2 linked regions of the Shinella zoogloeoides genome follow. The protein of the gene in region 1 binds, or shares a complex with, the protein of each later gene. Links are inferred from orthologs where the notes say so. Each region holds a gene or a part of one and is shown in the gene's direction. Other genes may lie near its edges.

What was found.
Region 2: the proteins of trxA (region 1) and Q9316_RS24975 are in contact, whole or in part, in an NMR structure (PDB 2IPA), measured with the Bacillus subtilis proteins. The link is inferred for Shinella zoogloeoides from one-to-one orthologs.

What each region holds. Positions count from the first base shown.
Region 1 is NZ_CP132311.1:3,654,581-3,657,799, reverse strand. What follows is about bases 317-3,219. They hold trxA (thioredoxin), read left to right. Parts: upstream 317-1,559; coding sequence 1,560-1,880; downstream 1,881-3,219. Other genes in these bases: Q9316_RS18925 (bifunctional folylpolyglutamate synthase/dihydrofolate synthase), read right to left, coding at 1,946-3,219; addA (double-strand break repair helicase AddA), read left to right, coding at 317-1,463. In the rest of the region: more of addA, read left to right, coding at 1-316. UniProt on the Bacillus subtilis protein: Participates in various redox reactions through the reversible oxidation of its active center dithiol to a disulfide and catalyzes dithiol-disulfide exchange reactions.
Region 2 is NZ_CP132313.1:441,810-445,043, forward strand. What follows is about bases 1-2,918. They hold Q9316_RS24975 (arsenate reductase ArsC), read left to right. Parts: upstream 1-1,154; coding sequence 1,155-1,682; downstream 1,683-2,918. Other genes in these bases: Q9316_RS24965 (ArsR/SmtB family transcription factor), read left to right, coding at 349-702; arsN2 (arsenic resistance N-acetyltransferase ArsN2), read left to right, coding at 699-1,139; arsB (ACR3 family arsenite efflux transporter), read left to right, coding at 1,682-2,740. In the rest of the region: arsenical resistance protein ArsH, read left to right, coding at 3,136-3,234. UniProt on the Bacillus subtilis protein: Catalyzes the reduction of arsenate [As(V)] to arsenite [As(III)]. In vitro, can dephosphorylate para-nitrophenyl phosphate (pNPP).

The sequences.
Region 1 (3,219 bases):
TGCGGGAGATGGCCGAGACCGAGGCGGCGCTTTCCGCCGTCGTTCGCCGGCTCGAAACCATGATCCGCGATGCGCGCGGCCAGTCCGTGCACGATTTCTATGCCCGGATCCTCGGCGCGGGCGGCGGGCGGCGGGCGTTCCTTGCGCGGCTCGGCGTGGAGGCCGGGGAGATCATCGACGAGTTCCTGACCTTCGCGCTGGACCAGGAGGAGAACGGCCTGCCAGGCCTGCAGGCCTTCGTCTCGACGCTGGAACTGGAAGCGCCGACCGTCAAGCGCGAGCAGGACAAGGCGCGCGGCGAGATCCGCATCATGACCGTGCATGCCGCCAAAGGCCTGGAAGCGCCTGTCGTCTTCCTCGTCGACGGCGGCGCGAAGGCCTTCAGCCCGAGCCACATGCCGCAGCTCCGCTTCCTGCCGGCGCCAAGCCTTGCCGGCGGCCTGCCGGTCTGGCTGCCGCTGAAGGATCTCGGCAACGACATGACCGGGGCCGACGCGGACCGCATCAAGGCGGCGGCGGAAGAGGAATATCGCCGCCTGCTCTACGTGGCGATGACCCGCGCCGCCGACCGGCTCGTCGTCTGCGGCTATCGCGGCCGGCTGGAGAACAAGGACACCTGGCATCCGATGATCGCCGCCGCGCTTGCCGCCGGGGGCGGACGGTGCGTGGAAACGGCCTTTTCGACGGCCGGCGAAAGCTGGCAGGGTTTTTCCTGGCGGGAAGCGGGCGCGGCGGCGGCCGGCGACGTCGTCGTGGCGGCCGCCGAGGAAAAGGCGAGGACGGTCTTGCCGGACGCGCTCGGGCGGCCGCTGCCGCCGCAGAAATCCCTGCCGCGGCCGCTCAGCCCCTCGGGCGCGGCGGCGGTGATCGAGACGGACAAGGCGGACCTCCTGGTGCCCTCGGCGCTGTTCGGCAGGAAGGGCGGCGCTCCCGGCGCCGGCCTTGCGCTGGAACGGGGGCGCATCCTGCACCGCTTCCTGCAGGTCCTGCCCGCCTTCGACCCGGCGGAGCGGCCGGCGGCGGCGGGCCGCTATCTCGAACGGGCGGCGGCGCACTGGCCGGAAAGCGCGCGCACGGCGCTCGTCGCGGCGGCGCTGGCCGTGATCGGCGATGGCAGCCTTGCCGCGATCTTCTCGCCCGCGGCGCGGGCGGAAGTCTCGATCATGGGCACGCTGACGCTCGGCAGCCGGGACTTTGCCGTCTCCGGGCGCATCGACCGCATGGCCGTGAACGACGATGCGGTCGAGATCGTCGATTTCAAGACGAACCGCGCGCCGCCGGCCTCTGTCCAGGAGATTCCTTTCGAGCACCGGGCGCAGCTTGCAATCTATCGCGCGATCCTCGCGCCGCTCTATCCCGGACGGCAGATCCGCTGCGGGTTGATCTATACGGAAGCGGCGAAAACCTACTGGCTGGATGGCGGGCTTATGGACGCGAGCCTTGCCGAACTCGCCTCGAAATGAGATACCGGACGGGACGATCCGCTGCCGGCCGGGCCTTGAAACCGGGCACCGGCAGCGCCACATCCTCTACAACAATCACCATTCAAGGAGAGCCTGATGGCTACCGTTAAAGTCGACCAGTCCAATTTCGAGGCCGAAGTGCTGAATTCCGCAGAGCCGGTCGTCGTCGATTTCTGGGCCGAATGGTGCGGCCCGTGCAAGATGATCGCGCCCGCGCTGGAGGAAATCTCTTCCGAGCTGGCCGGCAAGGTGAAGGTCGCCAAGCTGAACATCGACGAGAACCCGGAACTCGCCGCCAAGTTCGGCGTGCGCTCGATCCCGACCCTCGCCCTGTTCAAGGGCGGCGAAGTGGCCGACATCAAGGTCGGCGCCGCGCCGAAGACGGCCCTCTCCTCGTGGATTTCCAGCGCCGCCTGATCGGCCCGCTACTGGACAAGATCAAGCCCGGCCTTCGCGCCGGGCTTTTTCGTTCCGGCAAGGTTTCAAGTGGGCGGCGTGCCGTTGTCGGCGAGCACGTCGCCGACGAGATAGAGCGAGCCGCCGATCAGGATGCGCGGGGGAACCGAGTCCTCCGCGGTGATGCGGCCAATCTCGGCAAGCGCGTCGGCGACCATCGACAGGGGTTCCGACTCCAGGCCGGCGCGGGCCGCGTCATCGGCCAGCGACACCGGATCGAGGCCGGCATCCGAGCCGCGGATCGGCACGGTGAAGACCCGCTCGGCAAGGCCGCGGAACGGCTCGAAATAGCCGACCGGATCCTTTGTGTTGATCATGCCGGTGACGAGGAAGAGCGGGCGCGGATCGCGCTCCTCGAAATTGGCCATGGTTTCGGCAATGACCTGGCCGGCACCGGGATTGTGCCCGCCATCGACCCAGATCTCGCTGCCGCGCGGGGCAAGCCGCACCAGCGCGCCGTCCGTCAGGCGCTGCAGGCGGCCGGGCCATTCGACCTGGGCGAGGCCCCGTTCCAGCGCATGATCGGAAAGGGTGAAGCCCGCCGCCTTGACGGCGCGGATGGCCGCGGCGGCATTGGCATATTGATGGCGACCGGGCAGGCGCGGCAGGGGCAGGTCGGCAAGGCCGAACTCGTCCTGGTAGACGAGGCGGCCATATTCCTCATGCGCCATGAAATCCTGGCCGTAGACGGCATGCGGGCAGCCGAGCCGCTCGGCCGTCTCGACCAGCACGTCGCGGGCGGCGTCTTCCGACTGGTAGCCGATGACGACGGGTACGCCCCGCTTCATGATGCCGGCCTTCTCCGCAGCGATGAGCTCCACCCGGTCGCCGAGATAGGCCTGGTGATCGAGCGAAATCGGCATGATGACCGAGATGGCGGGGCGTGGAATGACGTTCGTCGCATCGAAGCGGCCGCCGAGGCCGACCTCGATGATCGCCACATCCGCCGGATGCTCGGAAAACAGCAGGAAGGTGACGGCCGTCAGGATTTCGAAGACGGTGATCTTCTCGCCGCCATTGGCCTCGGCCACGCGGCGCACGGCATCGGCGAGGACCGCGTCCGCGACGAGCTGCCCGCGCCCGCCCTTGACGCCGAGGCGGTAGCGCTCGTGCCAGTTGACGAGATGGGGCGAGGTGTGGACGTGCACACTGAGGCCGGCTGCCTCGAGGATCGAACGGCAGAAGGCGGTGACCGAGCCCTTGCCGTTGGTGCCGGCCACATGGATGACCGGCGGCAGCCGCAGATGCGGATCGCCGAGCGCGGCAAGCAGCCGCGTGATGCGGTCCAGCGAGAGATCGA
Region 2 (3,234 bases), on another replicon or contig:
GGTCGCACCTGTGGTGCTTGGTCCGATCACCTTGGACGTACCTGTCCTCGGATCATTGCTCGTGCCCTCGCTGGCCCTAGCCCTGCTGGCCGCATTCGCCATCTTCCGTCTCAAGCTCTCCGTAATCATCACCCTTGCCATTTCGGCGGCGGTCGGGATTGGATGGCGATTGGCCATGCGGGGCTAAAAATCGTGCGTCCATGGAGGGAGATGACAGGGACGAAAGCGGGCCGGGAAGACCTGCGATATTGCTCACTCTTGACGGCAAATCACGAAATTCCAGCTGTTGCTGGAAGTGCAGGATGCTTACTTGGTTGACAAGGATATAATATCCACTATTCTGGATATATGGATAACGAAAAAGCGATTGCGGCGCTCGGCGCCTTAGCCCAGACCACGCGGCTGGAGACCTTCCGGCTGCTCGTGCGCCACGAACCCGACGGCATTCCGGCAGGCGAACTCGCCCGTCTCATCGACGTGCCGCAGAACACCATGTCGGCGCATCTCGCGACACTTTCGCGGGCCGGGCTCGTCACGAGCGAGCGGCAGAGCCGGTCGATCATCTACCGAGCCGATCTCAATGGTCTGCGCGAACTGACCCTATTCCTCCTGAAGGATTGCTGCGGCGGCTCGACGGAGCTTTGCGCGCCGCTCATCGCCGAGCTGACGCCCTGCTGCGCGCCGGAGGCGAAGCTGTCATGAGCACGATCCGGCTGGAGCAGGTTGCAGGCAATGACATCGGTCTCAAAGCAGCTTTGATAGACACCCATCTGCCAACCGGTGACGTCGAGGATCACGGCCGGGCTTTCTTCAAAGCCGTGTCGGCGGATGACCGGATCGTCGGTTTCTCCGGCGTCGAGCGTTGTGGCGACGATTTTCTCCTCCGGTCGGTCGTCGTGCTTCCCGATCACCGCGGACAAAACCTGGGTGGGGCATTGGTCGAGCAGACCCTGGCCGGCCTCGGTCGGGATGGTGACGTCTTTCTCGCAACGACGAGTGTGGCGCTGTTCTTCGCACGTATCGGATTTTCGGAAGTTCAACGGGACAGCGTGCCCGCAGCCGTGCTGGCGACGCGCCAGCTTTCCTCGATCTGCCCATCGTCAGCGACCATCATGAGGCTCACCAACCCGCCGACCTAACCACGGACCACGACCATGACTGACAAGACCTACAACGTGCTGTTCCTCTGCACGGGCAATTCCGCTCGTTCTATTCTCGCCGAATCCATCCTCAACAAGGAGGGTGGCGGACGGTTCAAAGCCTTCTCCGCCGGCAGCCAGCCGAAGGGCGAGGTCAATTTGCGTGCTCTGAAGGAGCTGGAAGCGTTGGGCTATCCATCGACGGGCTTCTCGTCGAAGAGCTGGGACGTGTTCGCGGAACCCGGTGCGCCGCAGATGGATTTCATCTTCACCGTCTGTGACAGCGCCGCTGGCGAAGCTTGCCCGATCTGGATCGGCCATCCGATGACCGCCCATTGGGGTATCGAAGACCCTGCCGCCGTCACGGGCTCGGACGTCGAGATCCAGCGTGCCTTCGCTCAGGCCGCACGTTTCCTCAAGAACCGGATTGCCGCGTTCGTCAGTCTGCCGCTGGCATCCATCGATCACATGGCGCTCGAAACGAAGCTTCGCCAGATCGGTGCGATGGAAGGTTCGACGTCGCCGCAGGGAAAGTCCGCCTGATGTCCACCTTCGAGCGCTATCTGACCATCTGGGTATTCTTGTGCATTATCGCCGGTGTTGCCCTCGGCCATGTCATGCCCGGTCTCTTTCAGATCATCGGCGCGGCCGAGGTCGCCAAGGTGAACATCCCCGTCGCGATCCTGATCTGGTTGATGATCATTCCGATGCTGCTCAAGATCGATTTCCGGTCTCTGGCGCAGGTCGGCACCTACTGGCGCGGCATCGGCGTGACCCTGATCATCAACTGGGCCGTCAAGCCATTCTCGATGGCATTGCTCGGCTGGCTATTCATCGGCTGGTTATTCCGCCCCTACCTGCCTGCAGACCAGATCGACTCCTACATCGCCGGCCTGATCATCCTGGCCGCGGCTCCCTGCACGGCCATGGTGTTCGTCTGGAGCAACCTGACACGCGGGGAGCCATTGTTCACGCTATCGCAGGTGGCGTTGAACGACGCCATCATGGTCGTCGCCTTTGCTCCGATCGTCGGCCTGCTGCTTGGCCTCTCCGCCATCACCGTGCCGTGGGATACGCTCGTTCTCTCCGTCGCTCTCTATATCGTCGTGCCCGTCATTATCGCGCAGATCATCCGCCGCCGGCTCACGGCTGAAGGAACGACGCGGGCACTGGATGGCGTGCTGGCAAGGTTGCAGCCTATTTCAATGGTGGCGCTGCTCGCGACGCTGGTTCTTCTCTTCGCCTTTCAGGGTGAACAGATCATCGCCCAGCCCGCTGTCATCGGCTTGCTCGCCGTGCCGATCCTGATTCAAGTCTATTTGAACTCCGGCCTCGCTTATCTGCTCAATCGGATGGCCGGCGAGCGGCATTGCGTTGCCGGCCCGTCAGCCCTGATCGGCGCCAGCAATTTCTTCGAACTCGCGGTTGCCGCCGCCATCAGCCTGTTCGGCTTCCAGTCTGGTGCAGCACTCGCCACCGTCGTCGGCGTCTTGATCGAAGTGCCTGTCATGCTCTCGGTCGTCTGGATCGTGAACCGCTCGAAGGACTGGTACGAGGCCACCCCTGCCGTTTCCCGAACCGCCGTCACCGAAAGGCATTGACCATGGACGTCACCATCTACCACAACCCTGCTTGCGGAACGTCCCGCAACACGCTGGGACTGATCCGTGCTGCCGGGATGGACCCCGTCGTCATCGAGTATCTGCAGCGCCCGCCGACCCGCGAGCAGCTTGCGACGATGATCACAGATGCCGGCCTGACTGTCCGGGAAGCCATTCGCGAGAAAGGCACGCCCTATGCCGAACTCGGCCTCCACAACCCGGACTTAAGCGATAACCAGTTGCTCGACGCGATGATCGCAACACCGATTCTGATCAATCGCCCCTTTGTCGTGACTCCCCTCGGCACCCGGCTCGCGCGTCCGTCCGAGGTCGCCCTCGACATCCTGCCAGATACCTTCAAGGGACCGTTCTTCAAGGAGGACGGTGAACAGATCATCAGGAGGGAAAGCGCATTGCCTGATACATTCCCCGCATTGCAAGGCGATCACCTGCACTCGACTGATCTCGAAGCCCTGCGTCCCGCATACGCGACG